Regions from separate parts of the Streptomyces sp. SD15 genome, predicted to be linked through region 2. Evidence: riboswitches for the same ligand, from Rfam matches in the RefSeq annotation. Region 2 holds a riboswitch; each other region holds the start of a gene.

The links. A riboswitch is a leader RNA that binds a small molecule or an ion and turns the genes downstream of it on or off. The one in region 2 is predicted to bind cobalamin.
Region 1: it holds a riboswitch for cobalamin, as region 2 does, so the genes downstream of both, ACX28W_RS32820 (cobalamin biosynthesis protein) here and ACX28W_RS36035 (energy-coupling factor ABC transporter permease) in region 2, are expected to answer to the same signal.
Region 3: it holds a riboswitch for cobalamin, as region 2 does, so the genes downstream of both, ACX28W_RS21310 (ribonucleoside-diphosphate reductase subunit alpha) here and ACX28W_RS36035 (energy-coupling factor ABC transporter permease) in region 2, are expected to answer to the same signal.

What each region holds. Positions count from the first base shown of each region.
Region 1 covers NZ_JBTLMO010000043.1:41,964-49,096, forward strand. The annotation lists gene ACX28W_RS32800 (lysozyme) at 1-386, shown strand, start outside; gene ACX28W_RS32805 (inorganic phosphate transporter) at 567-1,799, shown strand; gene ACX28W_RS32810 (hypothetical protein) at 1,812-2,033, shown strand; gene ACX28W_RS32815 (hypothetical protein) at 2,080-2,238, opposite strand; cobalamin riboswitch at 2,365-2,505, shown strand; gene ACX28W_RS32820 (cobalamin biosynthesis protein) at 2,624-3,565, shown strand; gene ACX28W_RS32825 (cobyric acid synthase) at 3,562-5,070, shown strand; gene cobN (cobaltochelatase subunit CobN) at 5,067-7,133, shown strand, end outside.
Region 2 covers NZ_JBTLMO010000054.1:25,934-33,066, reverse strand. The annotation lists gene ACX28W_RS36050 (energy-coupling factor ABC transporter ATP-binding protein) at 1-833, opposite strand, end outside; gene cbiQ (cobalt ECF transporter T component CbiQ) at 830-1,579, opposite strand; gene ACX28W_RS36040 (energy-coupling factor ABC transporter substrate-binding protein) at 1,585-1,962, opposite strand; gene ACX28W_RS36035 (energy-coupling factor ABC transporter permease) at 1,959-2,648, opposite strand; cobalamin riboswitch at 2,679-2,861, opposite strand; gene ACX28W_RS36030 (DUF1775 domain-containing protein) at 2,990-3,745, shown strand; gene ACX28W_RS36025 (hypothetical protein) at 3,884-4,078, opposite strand; gene ACX28W_RS36020 (DinB family protein) at 4,319-4,906, opposite strand; partial or broken gene ACX28W_RS36015 (helix-turn-helix transcriptional regulator) at 4,970-5,573, shown strand; gene ACX28W_RS36010 (ABC transporter substrate-binding protein) at 5,694-6,806, shown strand; gene ACX28W_RS36005 (LysR family transcriptional regulator) at 6,918-7,133, shown strand, end outside.
Region 3 covers NZ_JBTLMO010000020.1:104,425-111,557, forward strand. The annotation lists gene ACX28W_RS21305 (ribonucleotide-diphosphate reductase subunit beta) at 31-1,059, opposite strand; gene ACX28W_RS21310 (ribonucleoside-diphosphate reductase subunit alpha) at 1,059-3,446, opposite strand; cobalamin riboswitch at 3,569-3,703, opposite strand; gene ACX28W_RS21315 (GNAT family N-acetyltransferase) at 3,766-4,284, opposite strand; gene mctP (monocarboxylate uptake permease MctP) at 4,450-6,060, opposite strand; gene ACX28W_RS21325 (DUF3311 domain-containing protein) at 6,057-6,320, opposite strand; gene ACX28W_RS21330 (YbdD/YjiX family protein) at 6,499-6,699, opposite strand; gene ACX28W_RS21335 (carbon starvation CstA family protein) at 6,671-7,133, opposite strand, start outside.

The DNA of each region.
Region 1 (7,133 bases), on a different contig from region 2:
CCTGGCGCGCGGACGGCTGGACGCTGCCGCCCGCGCTCGACATCGAGTACAACCCGTACAGCAAGAAGAAGTGCTACGGCCTGAGCAAGGCCAAGATGGTGAGCTGGATCAAGGCGTTCAGTGCCGAGGTCAAGCGGGAGACCGGGCGCCGTCCGGTGATCTACACGACCACGCACTGGTGGAACACCTGCACCGGCGGCAGCCGCGCCTTCGCCGCGAACCACTCCCTGTGGCTCGCCCGCTACGACTCGGCGGACGCGGGGACACTGCCCGCCGGCTGGTCGTTCTGGACGTTCTGGCAGTACGACAACAGCGGCACCCTGCCGGGTGACCAGAATCTCTTCAACGGATCCCTGACTCAGCTCAAGAAGTTCGCCAAGGGCTAGCGGAGCCCAGTATTCCGCCTCCGTTCGAGTCACAGGGCCGCCCCTCCGGCATCATCGCCATCACAAGCGGAGGGGCGTTCCGCCGTTTGAGACACCCCAAAGCCTGCCTCAGTTCATCTTCCGTTCACCCAGGTTGCCTACGGTCCCCCTGCCACTGACGTCCAAGAGAAGCCTGGGTAAATGGAACACATCACGCTGCTCCTTGCTGTCGTGATCGTGACCGCTCTCGTGTTCGATTTCACGAACGGTTTCCACGACACTGCCAACGCGATGGCGACGACCATTTCGACCGGTGCTCTCAGACCCAAGACGGCGGTGGCCATGTCCGCCGTGCTGAACCTCGTCGGTGCGTTCCTCTCCGTGGAGGTCGCCAAGACGATCTCCGGCGGGATCATCAACGAAGAGGGCATTCGCACCGAAGTGATCTTTGCGGCGCTCGTCGGCGCCATCCTGTGGAATCTGCTGACCTGGCTTCTGGGTCTGCCCTCCAGTTCCTCCCACGCACTCTTCGGCGGCCTCATCGGCGCCGCGGTCATGTCGGCCGGCTGGTCGTCGGTGAACGGTTCGACCGTCGTCACCAAGGTGCTGATCCCCGCGGTCGCCGCGCCCATCGTGGCCGGACTCGCCGCGATGCTGGCCACCCGGCTGACGTACCGGATCGGCAACCGTGCCGACGAGAAGGCGACCGCCAAGGGCTACCGCGCGGGCCAGATCGCCTCCGCCGGACTGGTCTCCCTGGCCCACGGCACCAACGACGCGCAGAAGACGATGGGCATCATCACCCTCGCTCTGGTCACCGGCGGTGTCATCGCCCCGGGCTCGAACCCTCCCGTCTGGGTCATCGTCTCGGCCGGTGTGGCCATCGCGCTCGGCACCTACCTGGGCGGCTGGCGCATCATCCGCACCATGGGCAAGGGCCTCACCGACCTCGCGCCGCCGCAGGGCTTCGCCGCCCAGACCAGCGCCGCGAGCGCCATCCTGGCCTCCTCCCACATCGGCTTCTCGCTCTCCACCACCCAGGTCTGCTCCGGCGCCGTGATGGGCTCGGGCCTGGGCCGCAAGGGCGGTGTCGTCCGCTGGTCGACCGCGACCCGGATGTTCGTCGCGTGGGGCCTGACGCTGCCCGCCGCCGGTCTGGCCGGCGCCTGCGCCGAGTTCCTGACCAAGCAGGGCACGTGGGGCATCATCCTCACCGGCGCGCTGCTCGTGGCCGGCTCCGGCACCATCTGGACGCTCTCCCGCCGCCAGCCGGTCACCGTCGACAACGTCAACGAGGTCGCCGCCGAGCCCGCGGGCGTCGTCACCACGGCGATCGCCGCGGTCACCCCGCCGCCCGCCGGCACCGTCACCGACGACCTGAAGGCCACCATTCCGTCCCCGGGCACGGAGCCCACCCAGCCGGCCACGGTGTAAGGAATCAACAGCATGCACATCGACTGGGCAGCCCTGGGCTCCGTCTTCGGAGTCAGCCTCGTGACCACCGTGGCCCTCGTCGGCCTCTTCACCCTCGGCATCGTCGGCCTCTCCAAGCGCGAGTCGGCGTCGGCGCAGGGCGGCTCGGCCACGCTCGCGGTCACCGGCGCGTACGTCTGCTTCGCGGCGTGCGCGGCGGCGGTGTCGTACGGGATCTATCTGATCGTGGCCTGACAACCCGCGCGCTCCTGGCCGCGCCACACGCCCCTCGCCGCCCTGTTCATCGGTCGCCCTTTCCGGGCGCTGGTGAGCAGGGCGGTTCCTTTTCCGCGTCGGCGGGAAAGCGGCGGGACAGCTCGGCGTACCGCTCCCGTACCTTCGCGCAGAGCGTCGTGCCGAGCGCGAGCCACGACTCGTCCGGGCCGTCGGCCGACATCATCCCGGCGACGTTTACCACTGCTCGCGCCAGGAATTCATGCCAACTCGGTCTCGGCGGGCAGGTCGGCGTGGTGGCGGTGTGGGCCTCGGCACACTCTCCCCGCGCAGGTCAACAGCAAGTTGACGGGTCTTCCAGCCCCGTGGTGGACTGCCGGAGCCAAGTACGGCGACAGGAGAGGAAGCCGGTGTGAATCCGGCGCGGTCCCGCCACTGTCACCGGGGAAGGAAGTCCCCGGGAGCCAGGAACTCTCATCGCCGTCTCGTCGAACCAGGGCGTGGACACCCTGAGTGAGGACATATCGCCATGCGCGGCTGCCCAAGTGCGTTGTCTAGGACGCGAACGACCCGAACGACGGTTGTGCCCGACCTGACGGCCGGCTGAACCGATGCGTGCCGATCGCGTCTTCGCGTACGGCGCCGCCGCCGGACTCATCGGTGACCTGCTGCTCGGCGATCCGCGCCGCGGGCATCCGGTGGCCGCGTTCGGGCGGGCCGCCGGTGCCGTGGAGCGGGTGCTGTGGCGCGACCACCGCGGGTGGGGCGCGCTGCACACGGCCGTGTGCGTGGGCGGCGCCGCCGGGATCGCGGCGCTCGCGAGCCATTCCGTACGTCGATCTCGTACCGCTTCCGTCGCGCTGACCGCCGCCGCCACCTGGGCCGTCGTCGGAGGGACCTCCCTCGGGCGGGAGGCCCGGACGATCGGCGACGCGCTCGCGGTCGGTGATGTCGAGGCGGCCCGGGAGCGGCTGCCGCATCTGTGCGGGCGGGATCCCCAGGCTCTGGACGCGGACGGCGTCGCGCGGGCCGTCGTCGAGTCCGTCGCCGAGAACACCTCCGACGCCGTCGTGGGGGCTCTGGTGTGGGGGGCCGTGGGGGGCGTTCCCGGGCTGGTCGCCTTTCGTGCCGTGAACACGCTCGACGCCATGGTCGGGCACAGGTCCGCCAAGTACCGGCGGTACGGGTGGACTTCCGCGCGGCTCGACGATGTCGCGGGATGGCCGGGGGCGCGGCTCACGGCCGTACTCGCCGCTGCGGCCGGAGGGGATCCGCGGGGCGCCGTGCGCGCCTGGCGTGCGGACGCCGGCAAGCATCCGAGTCCCAACGCCGGGCCCGTGGAGGCCTCGTTCGCCGGGGCGCTCGGGGTGCGGCTCGGCGGGACCCTCTCGTACGGAGGAAGGGTCGAGCACCGGCCCGTACTCAATGACACGGGTCGCGCCGTCCGAGTCGACGACATCGAGCGGGCGGTACGGCTGTCGCGGCGCGTGAGCCTGCTCGCGCTCGGCGTGTGCACTGTCGGACGGATGCTATTCAAGGGAGACAAGTCATGAGCGGCGGTCTCCTTATCGCCGGCACCACCTCCGACGCCGGCAAGAGCGTCGTGACCGCCGGGATCTGCCGGTGGCTGGTGCGGCAGGGTGTCAAGGTCGCGCCCTTCAAGGCGCAGAACATGTCGCTGAATTCGTTCGTGACGCGTGAGGGCGCCGAGATCGGGCGGGCGCAGGCCATGCAGGCGCAGGCCGCGCGCGTCGAGCCCACCGCGCTCATGAATCCCGTACTGCTCAAGCCCGGCAGCGACAGGAGCAGTCAGGTCGTCCTCATGGGCAAGCCCGTGGGTGAGATGACCGCGCGTGGCTATCACGGCGGGCGGCAGGAAGCCCTCCTCGGGACCGTGCTGGACTGCCTCGCCGCATTGCGGGGCACGTATGACGCGGTGATCTGTGAGGGGGCCGGCAGTCCTGCCGAGATCAATCTGCGGCGGACCGACATCGTGAACATGGGGATCGCCCGGAATGCCCGGCTGCCCGTGCTCGTCGTCGGCGACATCGACCGCGGCGGCGTGTTCGCCTCGTTCTTCGGCACGGTCGCGCTGCTGAGCCCGGAGGATCAGGCGCTCGTCGCCGGGTTCCTCGTCAACAAGTTCCGCGGCGATGTGTCCCTGCTGGAACCCGGGCTCGACATGCTGCACGGCCTCACCGGGCGCCGCTCGTACGGCGTGCTGCCCTTCGCGCACGGCCTGGGTATCGACGAGGAGGACGGGCTGCGGGTCTCGCTGAGGGGTGCGGTGCGGGAGTCCGTGGTCGTTCCCCCCGTCGGCGAGGACGTGCTGCGCGTCGCCGTCTGCGCGATCCCCCTCATGTCCAACTTCACGGACGTGGACGCCCTGGCCGCCGAGCCGGGTGTCGTCGTGCGGTTCGTGGACCGGGCCGAGGAACTGGCCGACGCCGACCTCGTCGTCGTACCCGGAACCCGGGGGACGGTGAAGGCACTGGAGTGGCTGCGCGAGCGCGGACTCGCGGACGCCATCGAGCGGAGAGCCGCACAGGGCCGTCCCGTCCTCGGAATCTGCGGTGGCTTCCAGATCCTCGGCGAGCACATCGAGGACGAGGTCGAGTCGCGCGCCGGTCATGTCGACGGGCTCGGACTGCTCCCCGTACGCGTGCGGTTCGCGCGCGAGAAGATCCTCACCCGGCCCGTCGGGGAGGCGCTCGGCGAGCATGTCGAGGGGTACGAGATCCATCACGGCGTCGCCGACGTCACCGGCGGGGAAACCTTCTTGGACGGCTGCCGGGTCGGCGCCGTCTGGGGCACGCACTGGCACGGTTCGCTGGAGTCGGACGGGTTCAGGCGGGCCTTCCTGCGCGAGGTGGCGGCCGCTGCGGGCCGCCGGTTCGTGCCGGCCGCCGACACGTCGTTCGCGGCGCTGCGCGAGGAGCAGCTGGACCGGCTCGGCGATCTGATCGAGGAACACGCGGACACGGACGCGCTGTGGCGGCTCATCGAGTCCGGCGCGCCTTCAGGACTGCCTTTCATTCCACCGGGAGCGCCCGCATGAGCACAGTGTTGTTGTTGTCGACCGCCGACACGGATCTGCTGGCGGCCCGTGCCTCCGGCGCCGCGTACCGGATCGGCAATCCGACCCGCGTGGATGTCGCGGGCGAGCTGCCCGGACTTGTCGAGGGCGCGGACATCGCCGTCGTACGGCTGCTGGGCGGCAAGCGCGCCTGGGAGGACGGGCTCGCCTTCCTGAAGGCGTCGGGCATTCCGACCGTGCTGCTCGGCGGGGAGTCCGTACCGGACGCCGAGCTGATGGCCGAGTCGTCCGTGCCGGCCGGTGTCGTGGCCGAGGCACTGCGCTATCTCGTCGAGGGCGGCCCGGACAACCTGACCGAGCTGGCCCGCTTCCTCTCCGACACCGTCCTGCTCACCGGCGAGGGCTTCGAAGCGCCGCGGAAGATGGCCGAGTACGGCGTCCACGGCGAGCATGCGTTCGTCGAGGGCCGCCCGACGATCGGCGTGCTCTTCTACCGGGCGCACGAGCTGTCCGGCAACACCGCCTTCGTCGACACGCTGTGCGACGCGATCGAGGCACGAGAGGCCAACGCCCTTGCCGTGTACTGCGGTTCGCTGCGCGGCGCCGACGCGGGACTGTACGAGATCCTCAAAAAGGCCGACACGCTGGTCGCGACCGTGCTCGCGGCGGGCGGCACACACGCCTCGCAGGCATCCGCAGGCGGTGACGAGGAGGCCTGGGACATCGGGGCGCTCGGCGACCTCAACGTCCCTGTTCTGCAAGGACTTTGCCTCACCTCCTCGCAGGCCGCGTGGGAAGCGTCGGACGCCGCCCTCTCCCCCATGGACGCGGCGATGCAGGTCGCGATCCCGGAGTTCGACGGGCGGCTCATCACCGTGCCGTTCTCCTTCAAGGAGCAGGGCCCGGACGACGTTCCGGTGTACGTCGCCGACCCCGAGCGGGCCGCGCGCGTCGCCGGAATCGCCGTACGCCACGCCCGGTTGAAGCACAAGCCGAACGCGGACAAAAAGCTCGCGCTCGTCTTCACCGCCTACCCGACCAAGCACTCCCGGGTCGGCAACGCGGTGGGGCTCGACACGCCCGCCTCGGCGGTGCGGGTGCTGGACGCCCTCAAGGACGCGGGGTACGTGGTCGAGGGCCACCCCAACAACGGCGACGAGCTGATCCACCGGCTCATCAACGCCGGTGGCCACGACGTCGAATGGCTCACCGAGGAGCAGTTGGCGGCCGCTCCCGCACGCGTTCCGCTCGCCGACTACCGGGCCTGGTTCGACAAGCTCGACCCCGAGCTGCGCAACGGCATGCTCGAGGCGTGGGGCGAGCCGCCGGGCTCCCTCTACGTCGACGGGGACGACATCGTGCTGGCCTCCCTCCAGTTCGGGAACGTCGTCGTGATGATCCAGCCGCCGCGCGGCTTCGGCGAGAACCCGATCGCGATCTACCACGACCCGGACATGCCGCCGTCGCACCACTACATGGCGGCGTACCGGTGGCTGGAGAATTCTTTCGGCGCCGATGCCGTCGTGCACATGGGCAAGCACGGCACGATGGAATGGCTGCCGGGCAAGGGCCTGGGGCTCAGTGGCGGGTGCGCGCCGGACGCCGTCCTCGGCGAACTCCCGCTGATCTACCCCTTCATCGTCAACGATCCCGGCGAGGGCACCCAGGCAAAGCGGCGCGGGCACGCCACCGTCGTCGACCACCTCGTACCGCCGATGGCCCGCGCGGACACGTACGGCGATCTGGCGAAGCTGGAGCAGCTGCTCGACGAGTACGCCCTCGTGTCCGACCTGGACCCGACGAAGGCGCCGGCCGTGCGCGCCCAGATCTGGACGCTCGTGCGAGCTGCGGAGCTCCATCACGACCTGCATGTGGACGACCAGCCGGACGACGACGCGTTCGACGAGTTCGTCATGCACATCGACGGCTATCTGTGCGAGATCAAGGATGTGCAGATCCGGGACGGCCTGCACATTCTCGGCGGCGGCCCGGAGGCCGAACCGCGCGTGAACCTCGTGCTGGCCGTGCTGCGGGCCTCCCAGGTGTGGGGTGGCACGGCGAACGCGCTGCCCGGTCTGCGGGCC
Region 2 (7,133 bases):
TGGGCCACGGCCAGGGCGGCCAGCTCGTCCGCCGTGCGCGGACCGGGTTCCGCGTCGGCCAACTGTCCCCGTGCGCGGAGCAGTTGCGCCGCGGCGATGCCCCATGGCAGCCGGAGCCCCGCCTGCTGGAGGAGATCCGTGCGGGCCAGTGTCCCGGCCGCGGGTCCCATGCGTACACCGGACGGGGTGAGCAGCGCCGCGTCGTCGGCCCAGCGCAGGGCGAGGTCCACGTCGTGCGTGGCCATCACCACGGTGGTGCCGCTCCTACGGAGGGCGTCGAGGGTGGCGAGCAGCCGCTCCTGACCATCGGGGTCGAGCCCCGCGGTCGGCTCGTCGAGGATCAGCACGCGCGGCCGCATCGCGACGGCACCCGCGATCGCGGTCCGCTTGCGCTGCCCGTACGAGAGCAGATGCGTGGGCCGGTCGGCCAGAGCGGTGATGTCCAGGGCGGCGAGCGCCTCGTCGACCCGCGCCCGCACCTCGGGGTCGGGCAGGCCGAGGTTCAGCGGCCCGAACGACACGTCCTGGGCGACGGACGCGGCGAACAGCTGGTCGTCCGGGTCCTGCACCACCAGCTGGACCGTGGTCCGCAGCCGGGTCAGGCCCTTGCGGTCGTAACGGACCGGGCGGCCCTCGACGGTCAACTGGCCGGTGCGCGGCCGCAGTCCGCCGCTGAGCAGCCGCATCAACGTGGTCTTGCCGCTGCCGTTGCGGCCGAGCAGAGCGAGCGCGCGTCCTTCCCGCACCTCGAAGTCGAGGCCGTCGAGCACGGGCGGGCCGTCCTCGTACGCGAAGGACGCGCCGCAGAGTGCGACGAGGGCGGGCTCGCTCATGTCAGCGGCCTTTCGAGTACGAAGGTGAGTACGGCCACGGCTGCGAGCAGCGCGAGACTCGCGGCCGTGAAGCGGACGGAGACGCGGGCCTCGGGCACCAGAACGCGCAGAGTGCCGTCGTAGCCGCGTCCGGCGAGCCCGGCCTGCAGCCGCGTCGCCCGGTCGAAGGCCCGGACGAACGCGGTGGCGCCGAGCCCGGACAGGGAGCGCCAGGTGGCGGCCCGTGTGGTGTGCCCGAGCCGGGCGGCCTGCGCGTCCCGGATCCGGCGCACGGAGTCCAGGAGCAGGAAGCTCATCCGGTACGTCACCAGCGCCACGTCGATCACGGGCGCGGGCACCCCGGCCCGCACCAGGCGCGGCAGCAGGTCGGACATCGGCGTGGTGAACGCGAACAGCAGCACGCCGAGCGAGGCGGCCGAGGTGCGCAGCAGCAGTTCCCCGGCGCGCACCGGCCCCCCGTCGGCCAGGGTCACGAACCCGTCCGGGCCGCCGACCTGCACGAGCAGCGTGACCGCTCCGGTCACACAGAAGCCGAGCGGAACGCGGTAGGCGCGCCAGAGCCGGCGCCAGGGTACGCCCGCCGGGCCGAGCAGCACGGCGAGGGCCGTGACGAGCACGAGAGGGGCTCCTGGCCAGGGAGGCAGTGAGATCGCGAGCAGGGTGAGCCCCAGCCCGAGCACGGCTTTGTCCACGGGGTGGCGGCGGCGCCAGTGGCTGCTGTGCGCCGCCGCGTCGATCGGCAGCACGGGTCTCAGGCCCGCCCCGCCGTGGATTTCCCGGTGGTCTGCGTGCCCGTCCCGGCAGGGGCCGTTCCTTCGTGAGCCCGGGCTCGCAGCTCGCCCTGGCGCCGGCCGCGGCGCAGGCCGAAGTAGTAGGCGAGGACGCCCGCGCCGATCGCGGCCTGGAGGGCGAACAGCGCCGACTCGATCTCGCCGGACGGCGGTTCGTACAGGGGCGAGAACCAGGGCTCGTAGTCCGGATCGATCTCGGTGATCGCCGTCTCCGCCTCGGCGTCGGCGCCGGTGAACGGCTCTTCCTTGTGGTCGCCGAGGCCGAGGGCCAGCGGCAGGACCGCGAGCGCGGCCACGAGGAGCAGCAGCAAGGCGTTGATCTTCGTGTTTCTGCTCATCGGGCCACCGCCTCGGTCTTCTTGCCGGCCAGCAGGACCCCGACCCGGGTCAGCTCACCCTTGCTGGACTGCACCAGCAGCCGCATCACCAACACCGTGAGCAGCCCCTCGCTCACCGCCAGCGGGATCTGGGTGACCGCGAAGATGGAGCCGAACTTGCCGAGCGCGCCCAGAAATCCGCTGCTGGGGTCGGGGAACGCGAGCGCCAACTGCACGCTGGTGACGCAGTATGTGGACAGGTCGGCGACGAACGCGCCGAAGAACACCGCGACCATCAGCGGCACGTCGAACCGCCGCAACAGCCGGTAGATCGCGTACCCGGCCCAGGGCCCGACGATCGCCATCGAGAAGACGTTGGCGCCGAGCGTGGTCAGGCCGCCGTGCGCGAGCAGCAGCGCCTGGAAGAGCAGGGTGATGGTGCCCAGCACCGCCATGATCGGCGGCCGGAACAGGATGGCGCCGAGCCCCGTGCCGGTGGGATGCGAGCAACTCCCGGTCACGGAGGGCAGCTTCAGCGCGGACAGGACGAACGTGAAGGCTCCGGAGGCGCCCAGGAGCAGGGTGCTCTCGGGATGCTCCCTGACCTCACGGGTGAGGGACCGTACTCCGTGGACGACGAATGGCGCTGACGCGACGCTCCAGGCGACCGCGTGCGCAGGGGGCAGAAAACCCTCGGCTATGTGCATGGCTCAGCAGACCCTCTCCAGCACCTCGTGGATGGTTGACGCGCCTTGGCCGGTCTCCTGGCTGACGGGTACCACCGCCCGTACTCCGCCTTCCCGGGTCCGAGGACCCAGTGGCTGCCCGCGAGGGCTGGAGCCGAACTTCCCGATCACAGTGGCGAGGGCCGCACCGGTATCACACCGGATTTCCCGTGCACCAAGGCGTGGTGACAGTAGTGCGCGCACAGGGAGGGTGACAAGCGGGGCACAGAGGCGTGAAGGCGGCGCATGTGCTCACACCTGGCTCCGAGCCTTTGCCTGCGCTTGAATTCACCGACCACAGTCCGTGCACAAGGGAGCCACAAGTGTCGCGCCTCACATCGCCGTTCAGCCTTCGCCGTACCGGCGTCCTCACCGCGGTCGCGCTCGCGGTCGCCGTCGCCACCGCCGGACCGGCGGCGGCCCATGCGGAGGTCGAGGCGGAGGGCGCCCGTGCCCTCGACCAGAACGTCGCGCTGACCTTCACCGCGGAGTCGGAGACCGGCTCCGCCGGGATCAGCAAGCTGGAGGTGATCCTGCCCGAAGACATCACCCCGCAGGACATCTCCTACAAGGAAGGGCCCAAGGGCTGGAAGCTCGCGCCCACCAACCGGGGGTACATCGTGTCCGGGCCGAAGCTCGCGGTGGGCGAGGACGCCGAGTACGTCGTCACCGTACGGCAGTTGCCCGACGTCAAGGTGCTGGACTTCAAGACCCTGCAGACCTACAGCGACGGCCAGGTCGACCGCTGGATCGAGTTGGACGACGAGGCGAGCGGGGACGGCCACGGCCACGGCCATCCGGCACCCCGCTTGGAGCTGAAGCCCGCCGCCCCCGGCGCCGAACCCATCAGCCCCAGCCCCACCGGACAGACGACGACGGCCACGCCCACGCCCTCGCCCAGCACCGGCTCGGGCGAGCCCACCTCCGGGGAGTCGTCGGCGTCCGCGGAACCGGTGGCGAAGGAAACGGACGACGACGGTATGTCCGTCGCCGTGCCCGTCGGTATCGGCATCGCCGTCCTCGCGATCGGCGGCGCGGTGTGGTGGCTCAGGAGCCGTCGCGGCGGCGCCGCCGCCTGACGGCCGCAGCCCCCTCGTACGAAACCTCCCGCCCAGTCCCCAGCAGTAGCTCGTGGCACAGGCAGGGGCGGCGGTGATGGAGTCACAGCGCCGCCATCACCCGGCGCGAGATGTGTCCGTGCCGCCGTGAGGTGCCGTTCAACCTTCTCGACGGCCGGGCCGCTGCCGGCGGGGGGCGGGCCGCGGAGGGGAGGCCTGGTGGATGCGGCGGGCCAGTGCACCGAACCGGTGGAAGACCTCACGCCCCGCCCCGGGGGACAGGACCGCACCGTGCAGCGGCCGGCCCGGCACCCCGGTGACCACCACCGCCCGCAGGCGCTCATCGGCGGCCACCAGCCGGGGCGCGGCCGCGCCCAGCGACGGAGCCCACGTCCGGTACGCCCGCTTGTGGACCTGGGAAGACGGCGGCGGCCTGTACGGCTCAGCATCGTCGACCCGTACAGGCCGCTGCCCGACCGCGGAGGAGCTGTCCTGGCCGCACGTCGGGGCCGGACACGTCCCGTCAGCCGATCGTGCTACGGCGCTGTCATCGACCAGGCGGCGAGTTACGCCTTTGCAGTCTCGATTTTGCGGTCATGAGTTTTCCCCAGAGGTGCGGGGTTTCGTGTGCAGGTAGAGGTCGCGCAGCAGGCAGACCTCGGACAGGTGGTGGATCAGTTCGCGGTGGATGTGCAGCACCAGGTCGGCCATGGGCAACTCGGGGAAGGGCTCCTTCGCGCCGACCGGGACCCGGAGCCCGGCGTCGCCGAGGCCGCGCACCCCGGCCAGCCAGATGTCGAGTTGGGTCTCGAGCTGGTCGAGCGCGGTGGCCGCGCTACCGGCGTACTCCCAGGTCTCGTACGACGCCGCCGGCGCGCCGAAGTGCGCCGCGTTGCGCGCGGCGAGCACGCCGACGATGACGTGACCGAGGCGCCAGGCGATCGTGGTGAAGGCCGCGGGGACCGGCTGGGGGGAGGTGTAGTCCATCGTGAAGTCCCCGGCACCGAGCTGCACGGGTGCCGTCGAGCTGCCGCGCGGCTGCACGCTCCAGACGTCCGGTACCGGCGACCAGAAGTATTCGTCGTCGGTGAGGCCCTCGAGCCGGGCTCGGAGCTGGTGGTTCCAGTGGAACTCCCACTGCTCGCGCAGCGTCCGGTTCAAGTCGAGTTCGTTTGCGTCCATGGCGCCCACCCTGACACCTCTAGCGGACAGGATCGGTCCGCTATCTCTGGCAGGGTGGGCGCCATGGACGTGGCAAGCGGTGACGAGCGCGGTACGACGGAGCGGGTGCTCACCCTGCTCGGGCTGCTGCAGCAGCGCCAGGTCTGGACCGGACCCGAGCTCGCCGACCGGCTCGAGGTAACGCCGCGCACAGTACGGCGCGATGTCGAGCGACTGCGCGCCCTTGGCTATCCCGTGCATGCCAGTCAGGGTGTCGGCGGCGGCTACCAATTCGGTCCGGGGCAGGACCTGCCGCCGCTGCTTCTCGACGACGAGGAGGCGATCGCCACCGCGGTCTCACTGCTCGCCGGCGCGGGTGGCGCGGTCGCCGGCGACGCCGCACTCCGGGCGCTGACCAAGCTCGACCAGGTGCTGCCCACCCGGTTGCGACACGAGGTACGCGCGCTCGCCGGCTCGGTGGCACTTTTGCCCGCGCGCGGCGCCCGACACGGCGACGTACGTGCAGGAGGGCGTGGCGAGCCGGGTCTACCCGCACCAGGCGCGCTTCCTCGTGCACGCGTCGGCCGACACGGTGCGCGCGCAGATTTCGGCGTCGGCGGCCGTCGTGCGACGACGCGGGAGCGAGCTCTGCGAGGTGCTCAGTGGCGCTGCCGGCCTCGATGCCGTCCGGCATGGTCACCCAGGTGCGCCCGCCACGGCGAGATGAGATGAACGCGTACTACCGGGCCTTGCCACTCTGCGATCCGGGCAAACTACCACCGAATCGTCACACGGGAGACGCCAACGCATGAATACGCCACCATCGCCACCTGGAGCGGAGCGGACTGACGGATCATCCGTCCAGATCGGCGCTCTCGTTCCGCTGACTCGGCCTGGCTGGGTCGAGGCAGGCCAACACTTGCTCGCCGGCCTCGAGCTGGCCGTTCGCGAAGTCAATGACGCCGGCGGGATCGCCGGAAGACCACTCGAGCTGGTGGTCCGAGACACCGCGGCTGATCCACAGAGGGCCGCGGCGGCCGTAGACGAATTGGCTCGCCTGGGCGTGGCTGCCTTGGCGGGGGAGTATCACAGCGTCGTCGCTCGCGCCGCTGCCGCCAGGGCCGACGCCCTCGGCCTGCCGTTCCTCTGCTCGTCAGCGGTTCTCGACGCGCTCACCGAACAGCCGACGGAATGGGTCGCGCGCCTCTCCCCGCCGCAGTCCCGCGGCTGGCAGATCTACGCAGACTTTCTCCTCAGCGCGGGCCACAGCCGAATCGCCGTAGCAGCCCAGCCGAGTGTCTACTGGGCATCTGGGGCCCGCATTCTGCGGGACTGCCTCGCTCCACGCGGCGGCACCGTCATCGAACTCGACATGCGCGCGCTCGCCCCCACGGCCGTGTGCGACGAACTCGTCGACCATCGCGCGACAGCCCTCCTTCTTCTGGTCGGCCACCCGGAGCCGGCAGTGTCGATCGTCAAGTCTGTCCGCCGCGACCAGCGCCTCGCCGAGATCATGATTGGTGCTCCGGCCGGGCAACCGGAGTTCGCCGAATGGGCGACGTTGCTGGGCGACGACAGCGCCGCGATCCCGTTCTTGCGCTACCTGCCCGAGCGCCTCAGCCCACTCGGTGCACGAGTTGAGACGGCCCTGCGCGAGCGGCTGGCCGAAGCGCCCTCCTTCGTCGCCTTCGAGGGCTACGACACGGTCGCCGTCCTCGCCGATGTGCTGCGTTCTCACGGCACGGACCGGGCGCGCACTGCCGAATCCTGGCCGCGCGTTGCAGTCGAAGGCACCCGCGGGCAGATCCGGTTCTCCCGCACGCCAGGCATCAACGTGTGGCAATGGGCTTGGACGCCGATCCAAGTCGTTGATCGAGATCCGGCGGAACCCGATCGCTTTCGGATCCTTCACGCCGGCTGAGAGAGCACGGAGGTCCGACTGCCCAGATCTGTCCGAACTTGAGGCTGTCTACCTGCACAACCGATCCTCCGCGCGCCACAACGTTCAGTTGTGCACGCCTAGGGTGAACCAGTGGACACCGAGGCATTGCGATCGTTCGTCCGGGCGGCCGAGCTCGGACAGTTGCAACATGCGGCCGATGAGCTGGGCGTGACGCAGCAGGCAGTCTCCAAGCGGATCGCCGCCCTGGAGCGCGAGCTGGAAGTCCGTCTGTTCACACGTACCGCCCGAGGGGTTGAGCTGACGCTCGATGGTCAGGCGTTTCTCCCCCACGCGCGGAGCATCGTC
Region 3 (7,133 bases), on a different contig from region 2:
CCTCGCCTGGTCGGAATGTGACGACAGGGCCTAGAAGTCCTCGTCGAACCCGACCGAGCCCTCCACCGCCACCTGGTACGCCGAGGGGCGCCGCTCGAAGAAGTTGGTCAGTTCCTGGACGCCCTGGAGCTCCATGAAGGAGAAGGGGTTCTCGGAGCCGTACACGGGCGCGAAGCCCAGCCGCTGGAGGCGCTGGTCGGCGACGCACTCCAGGTACTGGCGCATCGATTCGGTGTTCATACCCGGGAGACCCTCACCGCACAGGTCGCGCCCGAACTGAAGCTCGGCCTCGACGGCCTCCCGGAGCATGTCGGTCACCTGCTGCTGAAGCTGGTCGTCGAAGAGTTCCGGCTCCTCCTTGCGGACGGTGTCGACCACCTCGAACGCGAAGGACATGTGCATGGTCTCGTCGCGGAACACCCAGTTGGTGCCCGTGGCCAGGCCGTGCAGCAGCCCCCGCGACCTGAACCAGTAGACGTACGCGAAGGCCCCGTAGAAGAAGAGCCCCTCGATGCACGCGGCGAAGCAGATGAGGTTGAGGAGGAAGCGGCGGCGGTCGGCCTTGGTCTCCAGGCGGTCCAGCTTCTCCACCCCCTCTGTTCCATCAAATGCAGCCATCCACTTGAAGCAGAACTCGGCCTTCTCGCGGATGGACGGGATGTTCTCGACGGCCGCGAAGGCCGCCGCCCTGTCCTCCGGATCGGGCAGGTAGGTGTCGAGCAGCGTCAAGTAGAACTGGACGTGCACGGCCTCCTCGAAGAGCTGCCGCGACAGGTACAGGCGCGCCTCGGGGGAGTTGATGTGCTTGTAGAGGGTCAGGACCAGGTTGTTCGCCACGATCGAGTCACCCGTCGCGAAGAACGCGACCAGGCGGCCGATCATGTGCTGCTCGCCCGGCGACAGCTTCGCGAGGTCGGCGACGTCCGAGTGGAGGTCGACCTCCTCGACGGTCCAGGTGTTCTTGATCGCGTCCCGGTAGCGCTCGTAGAAGTCCGGGTAGCGCATGGGGCGGAGCGTCAGCTCGAAGCCGGGGTCGAGAAGATTCTGGGTGCTGGGCATTACTGGCAGGCCTCGCAGGACTCGGGGTTTTCGAGGGAGCAGGCGACGGCGTCTTCGTCGGGCGTCTGCTGTACGGGGATCGTGGCCTGCGCCCGGGCGGCGCGGGCGATGCGTGTCGCCGGGCGTGAGCGCAGGTAGTACGTCGTCTTCAGGCCCTGCTTCCAGGCGTACGCGTACATCGAGGAGAGCTTGCCGATGGTCGGCGTCTCCAGGAAGAGGTTCAGCGACTGGGCCTGGTCCAGGAACGGCGTGCGGGCGGCGGCCATGTCGATGAGGCCGCGCTGGGGGATCTCCCACGCCGTGCGGTACAGGTCGCGGACCTCCTGGGGGACCCCGGTGAAGCCCTGCACCGAGCCGCTCGACTCGCGCAGCGCCTCCCGGGTCTGCGCGTCCCACACGCCGAGCTGCTTCAGCTCGTCCACCAGGTAGGAGTTGACCTGGAGGAACTCGCCGGAGAGCGTCTCGCGCTTGAAGAGGTTCGACACCTGCGGCTCGATGCACTCGTACACGCCCGCGATGGAGGCGATGGTGGCCGTGGGCGCGATGGCGAGGAGGAGCGAGTTGCGCATGCCCACGGTGGCGATACGTTCCCGCAGGGCGGCCCAGCGCTCCGGCCAGGTCAGTTCGACGTCGTAGTGGTCGGGGTGGAGCACGCCGCGGGCGGTCCTGGTGCGGGACCAGGCGGGCAGGGGGCCGTTGCGCTCCGCGAGGTCGGTCGAGGCCTCGTAGGCGGCGAGCATGATGCGCTCGGCGATCCGGGTGGAGAGGGCCTTGGCCTCGGGGGAGTCGAAGGGCAGGCGGAGCTTGAAGAGGACGTCCTGGAGGCCCATCGCGCCCAGGCCCACCGGACGCCACTTGGCGTTGGAGCGGCCCGCCTGCTCGGTCGGGTAGAAGTTGATGTCGACGACGCGGTCGAGGAAGGTGACGGCGGTGCGGACGGTGGCGTCCAGACGCTCCCAGTCGATGCCGTCGCCGACGACGAAGGCGCCGAGGTTGACCGAGCCCAGGTTGCAGACCGCCGTCTCGCCGTCGTCCGTGACCTCGAGGATCTCGGTGCAGAGGTTCGAGGAGTGGACGGTGTGGCCGGGCTCCGCCGTCTGGTTGGCGGTGCGGTTGGCGGCGTCCTTGAAGGTCAGCCAGCCGTTGCCGGTCTGCGCGAGGGTGCGCATCATGCGGCCGTAGAGGTCGCGGGCCGGGATGGTCTTCTTGGCCAGGCCGTCGGCTTCGGCCTTGCGGTAGGCCGCGTCGAACTCCTCGCCCCACAGGTCGACCAGCTCGGGCACGTCGGCGGGGGAGAAGAGGGACCACTGCCCGTCGGCGTCGACCCGGCGCATGAACTCGTCCGGGATCCAGTGCGCGAGGTTCAGATTGTGCGTACGGCGGGCGTCTTCGCCGGTGTTGTCGCGCAGCTCCAGGAACTCCTCGACGTCCGAGTGCCAGGTCTCCAGGTAGACCGCGGCGGCGCCCTTGCGCCGGCCGCCCTGGTTCACCGCGGCGACCGAGGCGTCGAGGGTCTTCAGGAACGGGACGATGCCGTTGGAGTGTCCGTTCGTGCCGCGGATCAGCGAACCGCGGGAGCGGATGCGGGAGTACGACAGGCCGATGCCGCCCGCGTGCTTGGAGAGCCGGGCCACCTGGTGGTAGCGGTCGTAGATGGAGTCCAGCTCGTCCAGAGGGGAGTCGAGGAGATAGCAGGACGACATCTGCGGGTGACGCGTGCCGGAGTTGAAGAGTGTGGGGGAGGAGGGGAGGTAGTCGAGGCGGCTCATCAGGCCGTAGAGGGCGGCGACTTCGTCGACGGCGCGGGTCCCCGTTTTTGGATTGAGCACAGTGTCCTCGGCCAGACCGCTCGCGACCCGGAGCATGAAGTGCTGCGGGGTCTCGATGACGCGCCGGGTGATCGGGTGCCGGAGCAGGTAGCGGCTGTGCAGGGTGCGCAGGCCGAAGTAGCCGAAGCGGTCGTCCCCGTCGGTGTCGATCAGTGCGTCCAGGCGGCCCGTGTGCAGGCGTACGAACTCTGCCGTGCCGTCGGCGATCAGGCCCTCGCGGTGGCCGACGGCGACCGACTCGGAGAAGGAGCGCACGCCCTGCGAGGCGGCCTCGGCGGCGATGCTGACCGTCAGCAGCCTGGCGGCCAGCCGCGAGTACGCGGGGTCCTCGGAGATGAGGCCCGCGGCCGCCTCGGTGGCCAGCTCGCGCAGCTCCGTGTCGTCCGCATGCGCGGACCGGCCGCGCAGCGCGGCGGCGGCGACCCGGCCAGGGTCGGCGTCGGGGAGGTCGGCGGTGAGGTCGGTCAGGGTACGCAGCAGCGTGGTACCGGGACCGTCCTTCTCCACCGGGGCCTGCTCCGTGGAAGCTGAAACCGGATCGGCTGGCGCGATGGTCACTGGGGGCTCTCCCTCGCTCGGCACGGGGCCAGGGGAAAGCGGCGGGGCACACGAGCGCGCACGGCGTCGCGTCCACCAGCCCATTCCACGAGGCCCGGACGTCGTCGGCGCCCGGGCCGGGTGGCCGGGGCGCGCTGTCGACAGGTCCTCGGACTGAAACTCGTACGCGAATACATACGTATGCGCACAAGTACACCGTTGCGGGACAGTTCCGGATTCGCACCGGATTCCCCTGCGACGACAGCGAGCACGAGCATACATCTAGTGCCGGGTCGCGGGAGCACCCCCACATGTTGTGTCACGGCGGCCTCAGAGGGGGCTACGGAGTGTGCTGGAGCGTCAACTCGTAGGTGATCAGGAGGAGGTCGTCGAGGTGCGGGATGGGGTTCCAGTCGCGCTCGGGGGTACGGGTGAAGCCGAGGCGCGCGTAGATGCGGTGGGCCGTGTGCATGGTGCGCTGGGTGGAGAGCACGACGCGTCCGCAGCCTTCGATGGCGCGTGCGCGGTCGACACAGGCGCGTACGAGGGCCTCGCCGACGCCTCGGCGGCGGGCTTCCGGCGCGACGGCGAGCATACGGATCTCGGCCTCGCCGGGCCGGGCGATGTCGGCCATGGGTCCGCCGGCCGGGACGAAGGTCACGCCGCCCCACACCTGGTCCCGCTCCGTGGCGACCAGCACCTCGGCCGCCGCGGCCCGCTGCGCGACGTCGCGCAGCTGCCCGAGGTACCCGTCGCTCTCGCCGAAGTCGAGCAGTCCGTCACCGAGATAGGCCTGCGCGGTGATCTCGCCGACGCGCTCGTACTCCTCGGGCCGGGCCCGCCTGATGACGATGTCCATGCCGTGCAGTGTGCCGCAATCCTTTAGCCCGTCCGGCGTTTGAGGACGAGGCCGTTCAGGCCGAAGCGGGGGTCTGGGGGCGGCAGCCCCCAGGGATGGGACGGGTAGGGGCGGCGGGGGCGAAAATCCGCCCCCGCCGCCCCTACCCGCATCCGCACCCGGTGGCTAGTGAGCCGCGCCCGCCGTGGCCGGCGGCAGCTCCACCGCGACGCCCGGCTCCCCCGCGTCCGCCGTGTAGTCCTCCGGAGACGTCTCGTCGACGCCGTCAGGGGCCTTGAAGGCACGCAGGGCGAAGGTGAGGACGACGGTCACGATCACATTCAGCACGAACGCCGTCAGGCCGATGTAACCGATCTCCCCGATGCCGGGGATCTCCTTCGAGCTGCCGCCGAAGTGCTTCTGGGTCGGGGACGCGACGCCGTACGCGGCGAGCGTGCCGTAGAGCATGCCGACCGCCCAGCCCGCGAGCAGCGCCCAGCGGTGGAACCAGCGCGTGAACAGGCCGCCGACCAGGGCCGGGAAGGTCTGCAGGATCCAGATGCCGCCCAGGAGCTGGAAGTTGATGGCGACCGTCTTGTCCATGGTGAGGACGAAGGCCAGCGCGCCCACCTTCACCAGCAGGGAGACCAGCTTGGAGACCTTGGTCTCCTGCTGCGGGGTGGCGTCCGGCTTGATGAAGTCCTTGTAGATGTTGCGGGTGAAAAGGTTCGCGGCCGCGATGGACATGATGGCGGCCGGGACCAGCGCGCCGATGCCGATGGCCGCGAAGGCCACGCCCGCGAACCAGTCCGGGAACATGTTCTCGAAGAGCTGCGGGATGGCGAGCTGGCCGTTGGTGACCTTCACCCCGGCCGCGATCGCCATGAACCCGAGCAGGGCGAGCAGGCCCAGCATCAGCGAGTACAGAGGGAGGATCGTGGTGTTGCGGCGGATCACCTCGCGGCTGCGGCTGGAGAGCGTCGCCGTGATCGAGTGCGGGTACATGAACAGCGCGAGCGCGGAGCCGAGCGCGAGGGTGGCGTAGGTCCATTGCCCGGCCTCGGCGGGGACGACCCCGCCCGCGCCGGCCGCCGTGTACTTGTCGTTCGCCGCCTTGAAGATCTCGTCGAAGCCGCCCAGCTTGATCGGGATGTAGATGATCGCCACCGCGATGACGATGTAGATCAGCGTGTCCTTCACGAAGGCGATGAGGGCGGGGGCCCGCAGGCCCGACGAATACGTGTACGCGGCCAGCACTCCGAAGGCGATGAGCAGCGGCAGGTCCTTGATGAACCAGTTCGTCCCCTCGCCGCCGCCGACGCCCATCACGTCCAGGACGGCCTGGATGCCGACCAGCTGGAGCGCGATGTACGGCATCGTGGCGAGGATGCCGGTCACGGCGACCGCCAGCGACAGGCCCTTCGAGCCGAAGCGCCCGCGCACGAAGTCCGAGGTCGTCACGTATCCGTGCTTGTGCGAGACCGACCACAGGCGGGGCAGGAAGGTGAAGATCAGGGGATAGACCAGGATCGTGTACGGCACGGCGAAGAAGCCGGCCGCGCCCGCCGCGTAGATGGCGGCCGGTACGGCGACGAAGGTGTACGCCGTGTAGAGGTCACCGCCGAGCAGGAACCAGGTGACCCAGGTGCCGAACGACCGTCCGCCCAGGCCCCATTCGTCGAGGCTGTGCTCGTCGTCGGCCTTGCGCCAGCGCGCGGCCAGGAAGCCCATGACCGTGACGGCCAGGAAGAAGAAGATGAAGACGGCGAGTGCGACGCCGTTCACGCCGTCGTTCATGCTTCGGGACCGCCCTTCGGAGTGGTGCGGGCGCGCTGGTCACGCTGCCACAGCTGGTACGCGATCACCGTGAGCGCCGTGGATACGAGCACCCACAGCATCTGGTACCAGTAGAAGAACGGGATGCCGATGAAGGTGGGGTCCGTCTTGGCGTACGAGCCGACCCACAGCATCGCCACGAAGGGGGCGAACAGACACAGGACGATCACGACGCGGACCGGTGTCACCACCGGTGGCTTCACTTCGGGCACATCTGACATTCGGCGGCTCCGTCCCCTCACTGGGCACCTGTGATCGCTTGTGATCACCTGCGTAACGCGCAGGCAATCTAGGCGACGTCACACACAAGCGGAACCCCTCGTCCGTATATCGGTCCTAGGGGCAGCGCTTTCGTGCGGTCGGGGGCGGATTCGTGCCGTCAGCAGCGGATTCGTGTAGTCAGCAGCAGCGGAACCCCTCTCGCGGGTCCTTCTCCTGGCGGTCCGTGCGCATCCGCTCGAATTCGCGCCGGGACGGCACGCAAGCGCCCGGATGGCCCCTACGGAGATGCGCTACATAGCGGTCGTACGCGGACTCATCGGTCAATTCGCGTACGTACCACCGCACTCCGCTAACCGCCCTGCGCAGTACCGACCGCATCCCGCTCCCCCTCCTCCTTCTCCTCCTTGGTCGGGATCAGCCCGGCCGGAGCGACGATCTTCGACTCCACGTAGGGTGCCTCGCTCAGCGTGGACAGGGCGGGGCGGCGTATGTGCCGGACGCAGATCCTGGCCGCGTCCACGATCACGACGACGACGAGGACGGCGAGGGCTGCCGAAAGGACGCCGTCCACCGTGGAGTTGGTGACGACGGTGTGCATGTCGTCCATGTTCTTGGCGGGCGGCAGGACTTTTCCGGCGTCGATGCCGTCCTGGTAGACCGACCGCTGCTTGAAGAAGCCGACCCGCGGATCGCTGGAGAACACCTTCTGATAGCTGGCCGTCAGCGTCACCGTGGCGTCCCAGATCAGCGGAATCCCGGTGATCCAGGCCCACTTGAGGCGTCCGGACTTCACCAGCAAGGTCGTGCAGACG